Regions from separate parts of the Faecalibacterium longum genome, predicted to be linked through region 2. Evidence: predicted binding sites of a transcription regulator. Region 2 holds the regulator's gene; the other holds the start of a gene.
What was found. The regulator Rex, encoded in region 2, represses fermentation and respiration genes when NADH is low (regulators of the CRP and FNR family bind a similar motif). The targets are predictions, from matches to a motif close to ATTGTTAANNNNTTAACAAT.

Region 1 (5,728 bases), on a different contig from region 2:
GCCTCGGATGGCTGGCGGCGTACCGGTTGACGGCCAGCGCTGCGCCCAGCTGGTCGAGGACGGCCAGCGTCATCGCCGCCCAGACGCCGACATGCAGCAGCCAGCCCGGCAGCAGGGCGCAGAGCCGCAGCAGCAGGACGTTGCCCCACAGCACGCTTGCCATGCCCAGCAGGCCCCAGAGCACCGAGTATTGCAGGCAGACGTAGCCGTCCAGATTGAACTTTTTATCTGAGTAGTCCCACCAGCGGCGGCGGTGCATCCTCTCGAGCAGCTTGGCCGTCACCCACTCCACCACGGTGGCGTTGGCCGCACAGCCGAAGAAGAGGGCCACCGGCGTCGAGCGCAGGTCGGCAAAGCCCACCGCCATCAGCACAGCCGCCGTGCCGTAGACGAAGCAGAACGGGCCGGACGCCACGCCGCGGTTGACGAAGGCGCGGCCCTTGATGGTCGCCACCACCGTCTCGGCTACCCAGCCGAGGAACGAGTAGACCAGATAGATGACGCAGAGGGTATAAAAATTCAGCTCCATTGCGTGTTTCCTTTCCCATATAAACGGTTATAGGACTATTGTATGCAGTTTTGGCCGCGTCCGCAAGAGGGAGACGGGATTTTTACGCAAAAAGGCCGCTGTAAGAAACCTCTCCGTCAGCGCTAACGCGCTGCCACCTCCCCTAGCGAGGGGAGGCTTTGGCATGACGGATAGCCTTGCCTTTTCGCCAGAGGCTCCCCTCGGTAGGGGAGCTGTCGAGCGAATGCGAGACTGAGAGGTTATTTTACAGCGGCCTGTATTTTTTATAAGGGTAAATCGCTCCGACTCAGCTTACAGCTGGCTCTTGTACAGCTCCACGATCTCCTCCACGCTGGTGTCGCGGGGGTTGCCGGGACGGCAGGCGTCAGCATAAGCAGACTCGGCGAGGAACTGGATATCCTCTTCCTTCAGGATGCCGTTCAGGTTTGCAGGGATGCCCACGTCAGCGCTCAGCTGCTTGACAGCGGCGATGGTGGCATCTGCGGCCTGTGCGTCGTTCATCTCGTCGATGCCCTTCACGCCCATGGCCTTACCGACGGCACGATAGCGTTCACCGGCGACGGTCTTGTTGTACTCCAGACCGACGGGCAGCAGGATAGCGCAGGCCACGCCGTGGGGAGTGTCATACAGAGCGGACAGGCCGTGTGCCATGGAGTGGACGATGCCCAGACCCACGTTGGAGAAGCCCATGCCGGCGATGTACTGGCCCAGAGCCATGCCCTCACGGCCTTCCGGAGTGTTCTGGACAGCGCCGCGCAGGTTCTCGCTGATGAGCTTGATGGCTTCCAGATGGAACATATCGGAGATGGTGCAGTGGCCCTTGGTGATGTAGCCCTCGATGGCGTGGGTCAGAGCGTCCATGCCGGTGGCGGCAGTCAGACCCTTGGGCATGGAGGCCATCATATCGGGGTCAACCACAGCGATCTCGGGAATGTCGTTGGTATCGACGCAGACGAACTTTCGCTTCTTCTCGACATCGGTGATGACGTAGTTGATGGTGACTTCAGCGGCAGTACCGGCAGTGGTGGGGACCGCGATGGTAAAGACGGCGTGCTTCTTGGTGGGAGCGACGCCTTCCAGAGAGCGCACATCGGCGAACTCGGGGTTGTTGATGATGATGCCGATGGCCTTTGCGGTGTCCATGGAAGAGCCGCCGCCGATGGTCACGATGCAGTCAGCCTCTGCGGCCTTGAAAGCGGCCACGCCGTCCTGCACATTGGCGATGGTGGGGTTGGGCTTGATCTCACTGTAGACGGTGTAGGCGAAGCCTGCAGCGTCCAGCAGGTCGGTGACCTTCTTGGTGACGCCGAACTTGAGAAGGTCGGGGTCAGAGCAGACGAAAGCCTTCTTGTAGCCGCGGGCGGTCAGCTCGGGAACGATGTTCTCGATAGCGCCGTGACCATGATAAGAAATGGTATTCAGAACGATACGATCAGCCATTGGTAAAACCTCCTGATTTTGCGCCCCGCCGGGCGGCGGGACGACTCTCTTTGCTTTTACTTTACCACTTTGTTAAAATTTGTTCAATATCAATTCTTATGATTTCCATGAAATTTTTATACTTTTTTGAGTTTTTGCAGAGAAAGTAGACAAAACAAGAGGTTCGTTGACAGCAAAGCGCCCTCCGGCGCGGGCCGGAGGGCGCTTTGAATGATTCTTTACTTTCCTGCGCCCTCGCCCGCGAAGAACTCCTTCGTGAACTTTGCCACCGTGCCGGACAGCAGGAGCAGGGCCATGAGGTTCGGAATGCTCATCAGTCCGTTGAAGGTGTCGGCGATGCTCCACAGCAGGCCCAGATCGACCGTCGCGCCCAGAATGGACACGAAGGAGTAGACCACAAGGAAGGGGCCGACCACCTTGTCGGTGTGGAACAGGAACTCGATGCACCGGGAGCCGTAGAGGCCCCAGCCGATGATGGTGGAGAATGCAAAGCTGCAAAGCGCCACCGCCGTAAAGATGGACGACCAGCCGCCGTAGGTGGCCGTAAAGCCGGAGATGGTCAGTTCTGCGCCTGCCGCACTGCCATAGCCCACCGGCACGCCGCTGCAGAGGATGACCATGGCGGTCAGGGTGCAGATGACGATGGTGTCGGCGAAGACCTCGAAGATGCCGAACATCCCCTGCTTGACGGGCTTGCGGGTGTCGGCGCAGGCGTGGGCGATGGAGCCGGTGCCGAGGCCGGCCTCATTGGAGAAGATGCCGCGGGAAACGCCCTTCTGCATACTGAGGAAGATGCTGCCGATGGCACCGCCGGTGAAGGCCTGCGGGTCAAATGCACCGCCGACGATGGAGGCCAGCACCGCCGGGAAGCGCCGGTAGTTGATGACCACGACGCCCAGTGCCAGCACGACGTAGAACAACGCCATGAACGGCACCAGCTTCTCGGTCACGCTGCCGATGCGCTTGACGCCGCCCAGCAGCACCATAGCCACCATCATGGCCACCACCACGCCCACGACGAGGTTGACCGTGGGCAGGATGCTGTTCAGGCTGCTGCCGTAGGCCAGCAGGGCCGAGTCGATGGCTGTGACGATGGTGTTGACCTGGGTGGCGTTGCCGGTGCCGAAGACCGTCAGCACGCCGAACAGCGAGTACAGCACCGCGAGGAACTGCCACCGGCTGCCGAGGCCGTTTTTAATATAGTACATGGGGCCGCCCACCAGCTCGCCGTTTTTGTTCCGCTCGCGGAAATGCACGGCCAGCGTCACTTCGGAGAACTTGGTACACATGCCCAGCAGAGCCGAGCACCACATCCAGAACACCGCACCCGGCCCGCCGATGGCGATCGCGCCCGCCACACCGGCGATGTTGCCGGTGCCGACGGTAGCGGCCAGCGCCGTACACACTGCCTGGAACGGAGTCATCGCGCCGTCAGAGGCGTCCTTTTTGCGGAAGATGCGGCCAATGGTCGTTTTGATGGCATAGGGGAATTTCCGGAGCTGCAAAAAGCCTGTCCGCACACTGAGCAGCAGGCCCACGCCGATGATGCAGACCATCGCCGGGATGCCCCAGATAAAGCTGTTGACCGCCTGATTGACGGCTGTGATGGTTTCGAGCATACTTTTACGCCTTTCTTTTTCACTTTGACACAACGAAAATTATTTTATCGTATTTTAAGCGGCCTGTCAATTTACTTTGAACGCGAAATCTGCACGTCCCGGCTGAAAGTTTGTTAAAATAGCTTCACCTTTCTTCTTTGCCGCTTTTTTGCCCGTCAAAGCCCTACACAAACCGCGCGGGTTGTGCTATGATAAGGGTGAAATTTCGGTTTGGCACTGCCAACCGCAAGGAGATGTCATGGATGTCTGAAACATCTGCTCTAATGGATACGCTGCGGCAGGAAGGGGTCTCCCCCGACCTGCTGCGCGCTGTGGAAGAATACCGTACCGCCCACCCGCTGGCGGAGGCCCTGCGCCCCCGCATCCCCTCCCCTGCCTTCGTCTACTACGGCAGAGAGGTGTGGGAGCAGGCGCTGGCCGCCCTGCTCTGCGGCGAAAACCTGCTGCTGGCGGGCGGCAAGGCCACCGGCAAGAACGTGCTGGCCGAAAACCTCGCCGCCGCCTTCGGACGCCCCGCGTGGGACATCTCGTTCCACGTCAATATGGACGCGGCGTCCCTCATCGGCATGGACACCTTCGAGGGCGGACAGGTCAAGTTCCGCCCCGGCCCGGTCTACCGCTGCGCCCAGAGCGGCGGCTTCGGCGTTCTGGACGAGATCAACATGGCCAAAAACGAGGCGCTGGCCGTCCTGCACGCGGTGCTGGATTTCCGCCGCGCCATCGATGTGCCGGGCTACGAGCGCATCCCGCTGGCCGAGGAGACCCGCTTCATCGCCACCATGAACTACGGCTACGCCGGCACCCGTGAGCTGAACGAGGCCCTCACCTCCCGCTTCGTGGTCATCCAGATGCCCACCATCACCGAGGAGAACCTCGAAAAGCTCCTGCGCACCCAGTTCCCCGATTTGAGCAGCAAGTATGTCAGGCAGTTTGCCCTGCTCTTCCTCGATTTGCAGAAAAAGTGCGACAGCGCGGAAATTTCCACCAAAGCTCTCGACCTGCGCGGTATGCTGGACGCCCTGCGCCTGATGCGCCGGGGCGTCGCTGCCGGGGCTGCGCTGGACATGGGCATCACCAACAAAGCCTTCGACTCCTACGAACAGGGCCTCATCCGGGATGCCATTGCCGCCCGCATCCCGGCCCAGCTCACCGCCGCAAAGCTCTTCGATTAAAAGGGGCGTTTTTATGGAAGCGCAGAGCTACACCGCCGAAGAGCGGCGGGCCGCCAATCAGGTGTGGGCAGCGGCAGGAGCTTACGGCTTCGAGCCGCTGTTCCTCGCCCGGAACACCGACGGCACCATTGATTTTTACATGAACTGCGTCGTGGGGCTGGTCCACAAATACTACGGCGACGAGCTGGTGCGCAGCCTCTTTGACGCATGGGAGGGCGACATCCGGCAGGCCATGCTGGACGATTTGACCTGGCTCTACCTCGAGAGCGCGGTCTACGCGCTGGAACTGCCCCGCCGCCCGGTGCTTTCGGCCCTCCGCCGCGCCCATGCGGACTACTTTTTCGGCATCCAGTACAAGCTCTCGCGGCAGGAGTGGATGGCGAAGAACCAGCTGGTCTACTCCATGCAGGCCGCACGCTGGCGGGCTGTGCAGGGGCGCACGCCGCCGGTCATGACCCCCTACGAAAAGGATCTCGACGCCGCCCTCAGTCCCGAGACGCCCCCGAAGCCGGACGAGCTGAAAGCCGCACTGCTGGCCGTCTACGCCAAATTCGAGCTGTTCAACGGCACGGTGCATCAGAAGGCCGGGCTGCATCTCCATCTGGACGGTCTGCTGGCGTCCCTCATGACCCGCACCATGCCCACCCAAATGATAAAGACCGACCGGGTGACGGTGGAGCATTCCGGCTCGGTGGACGCCTCCGGCAGCGGCATCCACGCCGACAAGCGGCTGGCCCACATCACCCTGCGCCAGCGCGCCGAGGAAGACCGCGCCTACATCGAAAGCTGCTTTGGCCGGTCGCTCTACCCGCCCGAACGGCTGCGGAAGGCCGAGCAGGAGCTTTGCACCGGGGAGCATCTGGGCTGTCACCTCTGGTTTGCCTCCGGCGTCCCCAGCCCGGAGCAGGCCCCTACCCCCGAGGCAAAGCACCTGGCCGAACAGGCCCAGCTTCAGGCTGAGCGGAACC
Region 2 (5,728 bases):
TGCCGTTGAAGAAGTCCATATCCGTAAAGCTGTAGTACAGAGACTGGCCGAACGGAATGGCCTTAAAGACGACGAAGCCGATGATCCAGGGGATCAGGTAGAACAGGCCCTGCCATTTGTCAAAAAACTTCTGGGCCGGGGTACGCCCGAGAGAGGGCGCTTTGCTTTCTTTCATCCGGGAATCCTCCTTTTATAAGGATATGTCTCGTACGCCGCACAATAGTTTGGACACATTTTTGTCAAAAAAATGTCATCACCGTCTTGCAAAAAAGGGGCATCCGTCCGTAGGTGGAAGGGATGCCCCTTGCAAGACTCCTTTATGCGGGGCGGCCTGTGTCAACACCGCGCGTGTGCGGGCCGCAAAAAGTCCGTGAGGCGGAAATTAGACGGAGTAGCCGACAGACTCCATGCCGTCCAGCAGGGTATCGACCAGGTCAGCGCCGGAAGCATTGTCGTAATCCAGAGTGTCGAACACTTCCTGATAGATGCCGGTGCCGGTAGCCTTCAGGTCGTTGGACTCGAACAGGGGGTCCAGCTGGTTGGAAACGAAGGCCATGACCTTGCCGTTTGCCTCAGCGACCAGCTCCTTGACGGCGCCGGCAGCCTGAGCAGCAGCCAGACCAGCCTTGGAGGCGGGGATGCCGCACTCAGAACCCATGATGGAAGCGCCCTTCTCCTCGTTCAGCAGGAAGTTGATGAGGGTAGCTGCCTCTGCGGGATGCTCGCAGGTCTTGGTGATGGCCAGACCCATGGAGACCTTGGAGAAGCCGCCGTTGTAATCGCCGAACTTGATCTCCTCGCCCACGGTGAAGCCAGCCTTGTTCTCCTCGTCCAGAGCGTCAGCGTACTTGGTAGCGGAGGAGTCCCACTCGAAGCAGCCGGCCAGCTTGCCGGTAATCCACTCGGTGGACTGGTGAGCGGCGTTGTCGCCGTTGGAGCCGTAGTAGGTGGGCAGGCTCATGATGACGTGACCATCCACCAGGCTCTTGATGAAGTCGATGCCCTCAGCGATCTGGTCAGCGTCGTAGTTCAGGGTAGAGGTGGTGGGGTCTGCCCAGTCCTTGCCGTACTTGGACTCGAGGTAGAAGACCATCAGGATCATACGGTCGTATGCGCCCAGGTGCAGGGGATAGTAGTCATCGCCCAGCTTCTCCTGGAAGGTCTTGCCGGCAGCCATCAGCTCGTCCAGAGTGGTGGGGAAGGAGATGCCGGCCTTGTCGAAGGTGGTCTTGTTCCAGTAGAAGATACGGCCGGTCATGGAGACAGGCACGCACTGCTGGGCGTTTGCCACGTTGCAGGCAGCCAGCTTGGCCTCGTCCCACTGGGTCAGGTCCAGATAGTCGGAGACGCTGTTCAGGTCGATGAAGGTCTGGCCGCTCTTGGAGTAGTTGTACAGCCAGTTCCAGTTGATCTGGCAGACATCCTCAGCGACGCCGCCTGCGAACTTGGTGGACATGGTGTCCTCCCAGCCGGACCATGCAGCGAAGGTGGGGTTGACGGTGATGGTGCTGTGCTCAGCAGAGAAAGCCTTGATGGCCTCCTGGTAAGCATTGTGACGGGACTCGCCGCCCCACCAGCTCATGGTCAGGGTGACGGGGTCAGAAGACAGACCGGCCACAGAAGCTGCTGCGGAAGAAGCAGCGGTGGAAGTGGCGGTAGAACCAGTGTTGCTGGAGCCGCCGCAGGCGGCCAGCAGGCCGGCAGCACCCACAGCGCCAGAGACCTTCAGAAAGTCACGACGAGAAATTGCCTTGCTCATTTTCGTTCTCCTCCTATGTAGAAAACATCTTCTTGCATGGATGCCTCTGCAAAGCATCCGTTGTATACAAATATGATACCAAAGGCAAGAAAAAAAAGAAAGATGCAAATTGTAGTGATAACGGCAGAAAACGTACAAATATTGCGCTTATTTTTTGCCCGGTTTTGACGTCATTGCCATAATGAATAAACTTGGACCGAAAAACTGTGCAACTTGTATACTTCAACGATTTGCATAGAAAACTGGGATGCAACAGGAGAAGATTGGCCTGAATTGCAAGAATTTTGTAGCCGAGGCAGAATTTGTTGAAAGAGCGTTGTATACATCAAAAGCGACGATAACAGAAAGTTCCGACCCTGAGCTGATATATCAATAGTGCAAAAAACGCGCGAATTGGGGCGCGACTGATATATCACGGATGCAGAAAAGATACAAAAATGCCGTCCGGCGTGCGGACGGCATAAAATCAGGAAAAAGAGTCACCGGCGGGCGGCGTAGAAGGCGCTGCGCTCCCGGAAATAGCACTGGGGACACATGCTGACGTACTGGACGTCGTTCTCAAGGTCGATGGCTACCTGTTCGCCCTCAAAGACGAAGCGGCCGTTGACCTTGCGGCAGTTGCAGGTGGCCTTGCGGCCGCAGGTGCAGATGGTCTTCATCTCCTCGATGGTGTGGGCCAGCTCCAGAAGCCGGGTGGAGCCGGGGAAGCCCTTGAGGGAGAAGTCGGAGCGCAGGCCGTAGCAGATGACGGGGATGTTCAGCTCTACCGTCACCATGAACAGCTGCTCGGCCTGCTCGGCAGTGAGGAACTGGCTCTCGTCACAGAGCACACAGGCCAGAGGCCGACCCTCGCTGCTGGCGGCCCGGACGGCCTCCACCAGGTCCATGTCCGGCGGCACCAGCAGGTCGGCAGGGCGGCGGACGCCCAGACGGCTCACGAGGTCGCCGCTGCCCTTGGTGTCCACCTTCGGCTTGAGGATGAGCACCCGCATCCCCTGCTCCTCGTAGTTGTGGGCCACCTGCATCAGCGCGGTGCTCTTGCCGCTGTTCATTGCGCCGTAACGGAAATAAAGCTTTGCCATGTCGAAAAAGTCTCCTCATGAAAGGACTCTCTCAGCCAAAGCCTGACGGAGAGGGCCTGTATTATTGATAGTATGTGCTCAGTCCTGATTGCGCAGCCGATAGCCCAGGCTCATCAGGCTGTCGCCGAGGTGGACGTTCTCCACCACCACGTCGGGGTAGGAGACAGACAGATCGTAGTGGGAGAAGTTCCAGAAGCCCTGAATGCCCAGAGCCACCAGACGGCCGCTGATCTCCTCTGCGCCGCTGCGGGGCAGACAGAGCACAGCCACCTCGGGGTGGTGCTCGGCGCAGAAAGCTTCCAGCTCATCAATGTGTAAAATCTGGATGCCGTTGATCTCTTTGCCTACCTCGTCGGGGGCATTGTCGAAGGCGGCGATGAGCTTGTAGCCGTTGGTGTCGGTGGTGATGAAGCGGCTCACAGCCTTGCCCAGACGGCCGCAGCCAATAAGGATGGTGGGCAGGAGGTCGCCGTTGCCAAAGAGCAGATGCTCAAGGATGCTCAGCAGGTTCTCCACCGAGTAGCCGATGCCCTGACGGCCATTCACGTCGCCGATGCAGTTGAAGTCCTGCCGCACCTGAGAGGCAGTGGTACCCATCTGGGCGGCCAGCTCACGGGACGAGATGCTGGTGATGCCGTCGTTCTTCAGGGTGCGCAGGTAGCGATAGTATTTGGGCAGGCGCTTGATGACGGGCAGAGAAGCTTTGCCGGGAGTGTTCATAGGGGGGTCTCCTTTCTTTTTATCCGCAGCATTGCCGGGGAGAAGTGCGCAGCGGCAGAGTGCTCCGGCAAAAGATTTGTACTTTCTTGTACAATAATGATACATATTTGACAATCTTATCTCTAGTATAAAGTATACAGCGCGAAGACAGAATGTCAAACCATTTGGCACATTTTTTTGAGAAAGAAAAGAAATCTTTGCCGAAGTATAACCGGCAGGAATGCCGGACAAGCTGAAATGAAGCAAAAAGGAGGATACGCAGAATGTCACAAGAAGAGAAGAACATCCCCGTGGAGCAGCAGCGGCTGGAAAAAGAGCAGATCGAGGATATGGGCAGCGTTTACCGTACCCGGGGAGCTCACGCCATCCACTGCCTGACGGTCATCGGGCAGGTGGAGGGCCATGTGGAAGCGCCTCAGGGCCAGAAGACCACCAAGTATGAGCACGTCATCCCCCAGCTGGTGGCCGTGCAGGAGGACCCCGCCATCGAGGGCCTGCTGGTCCTGCTCAATACGGTGGGCGGGGATGTGGAGGCGGGGCTTGCGCTGGCGGAGCTCATCGCCAGCATCTCCAAGCCCAGTGCGGCGGTGGTGCTGGGCGGGGGCCACTCCATCGGCATCCCGCTGGCCGTCAGCGCCCAGCGGAGCTTCATCGTGCCTACTGCCACCATGACGGTCCACCCCGTCCGCCATTCCGGCATGATACTGGGCGTGCCCCAGACCATGCGCTGGTTCGAGCAGATGCAGGAGCGCATCACCGGCTTCGTGGCGTCCCACAGCGGCATCTCGGAGAAGCGGTACACCGAGCTGATGATGCGCACGGGCGAGCTGGTCATGGACGTGGGTACCGTGCTGGATGGCCGAAAAGCCGTGCGGGAAAAGCTTATCGACGAGCTGGGCGGGCTGTCGGACGCGCTGGCATGGCTCTACCGAGAAATCGAGGGGAAATAAATTGCCATTTGACTTTTCCCGTGGTACAATGAAAGAATCGAGTAGTATCGAAATTCTTCCATCGTCACCGACAGAGCCGCCCTGAGCGCGCCCTGCTTCATGATATAAAATAAGGAACGGGTTTTAGGAAACATGGCAAAGAGAAAACGCAAGACCTCCGGGCGCAGCACAGCCTCGCGCCGCAAGAACCGGACACAGGACCGGATGCCCGCGGGGCTCATCACCCTGTTTGCGGGGCTGGTGCTCATGGCGCTGGCTTTCGTGCCGGGCAGCTCGGCTTGGCGCACGATGCACGATGTCCTGTTCGGCGTGTTCGGCTGCGGAAGTTTCGTGCTGGGCGCAGCGCTGTGCTATCTGGCCATCCTCTACACCCGGGGCGAAGACCTTCTGCCCCATATCGCAAAGCTGGTGCTGGGGCTCATCTTCGCCAGCGGCACGGTTATCGTCTTTTCTGACATCCCCACCGACCAGACCGCCGCGCAGATGACTGCCGCCTGTTATCATAATGGTATGAGCGCATGGCTCTCGGGCGGTGCGCTGGGCGCTGTGCTGGGCGGGACGCTCCTGCTGCTCTGCGGCAGACCCGCCGCCAATCTGGTCATGGCGGCGCTGGCGGCCTGCGCCAGTCTGTACATTTTTGACGTTACGCCCGCCGAGTGCTGGCAGTGGCTCTGCAACGTGGGCGGCAGCGTCCACGAAAAGGGCCTTGCCGTCCACGAGCAGAATGCCGCCCGCCGGGCTGAGCGTCTGGCAGAACGCGCCGCTGAGGAGGCCGCGGCAGAGGAATATGAAGACTATGACGACGACCTGCCGGAAGACGAAGTGGGCGAAGGCGAGGACTACTACGGCGGCGAAGAGCCTGCCGCGCCCGCCTTCCATATCCAGCCTCCCGGCTGGCTGGCTGGCGTCTTCCACTGGGGCCATCAGGTGATGCAGGGCGGCGAACAGGCGGAGCCTGCCCCTGCGCCCGCACCGGAAGCGCAGACCCCGCCTCAGCCCGAGCCTGCCCCCGTACAGGTGGAAAAGTCCCGGCCTCGTGCGCCCTTTGATATTGACTTAGGCCCTGACCATACCACCGTCACCGAGGGCGGCAGTGAGCCTATCGAGCCCATCATCCTCGGCCCCGGCGGCACCTTCGGCATGGACCCGCTCCGCCGTGCGCCCATCCGCGCCACCGTGACTCCCATCGTCCCGGACGCTGTGGATACTGCCGCTGA

Region 1: the regulator Rex is predicted to act here: its motif matches at 2,038-2,057, upstream of fucO (lactaldehyde reductase).

The regions. Positions count from the first base shown of each region.
Region 1 covers NZ_JBBNIH010000162.1:67,735-73,462, reverse strand. The annotation lists gene AAAU26_RS11050 (putative ABC transporter permease) at 1-529, opposite strand, end outside; gene fucO (lactaldehyde reductase) at 821-1,969, opposite strand; gene AAAU26_RS11040 (alanine/glycine:cation symporter family protein) at 2,188-3,588, opposite strand; gene AAAU26_RS11035 (AAA family ATPase) at 3,831-4,760, shown strand; gene AAAU26_RS11030 (vWA domain-containing protein) at 4,774-5,728, shown strand, end outside.
Region 2 covers NZ_JBBNIH010000157.1:43,047-48,774, forward strand. The annotation lists gene AAAU26_RS10070 (carbohydrate ABC transporter permease) at 1-175, opposite strand, end outside; gene AAAU26_RS10075 (ABC transporter substrate-binding protein) at 383-1,759, opposite strand; gene AAAU26_RS10080 (thymidine kinase) at 2,239-2,841, opposite strand; gene AAAU26_RS10085 (redox-sensing transcriptional repressor Rex) at 2,920-3,561, opposite strand; gene AAAU26_RS10090 (ClpP family protease) at 3,825-4,511, shown strand; gene AAAU26_RS10095 (DNA translocase FtsK) at 4,644-5,728, shown strand, end outside.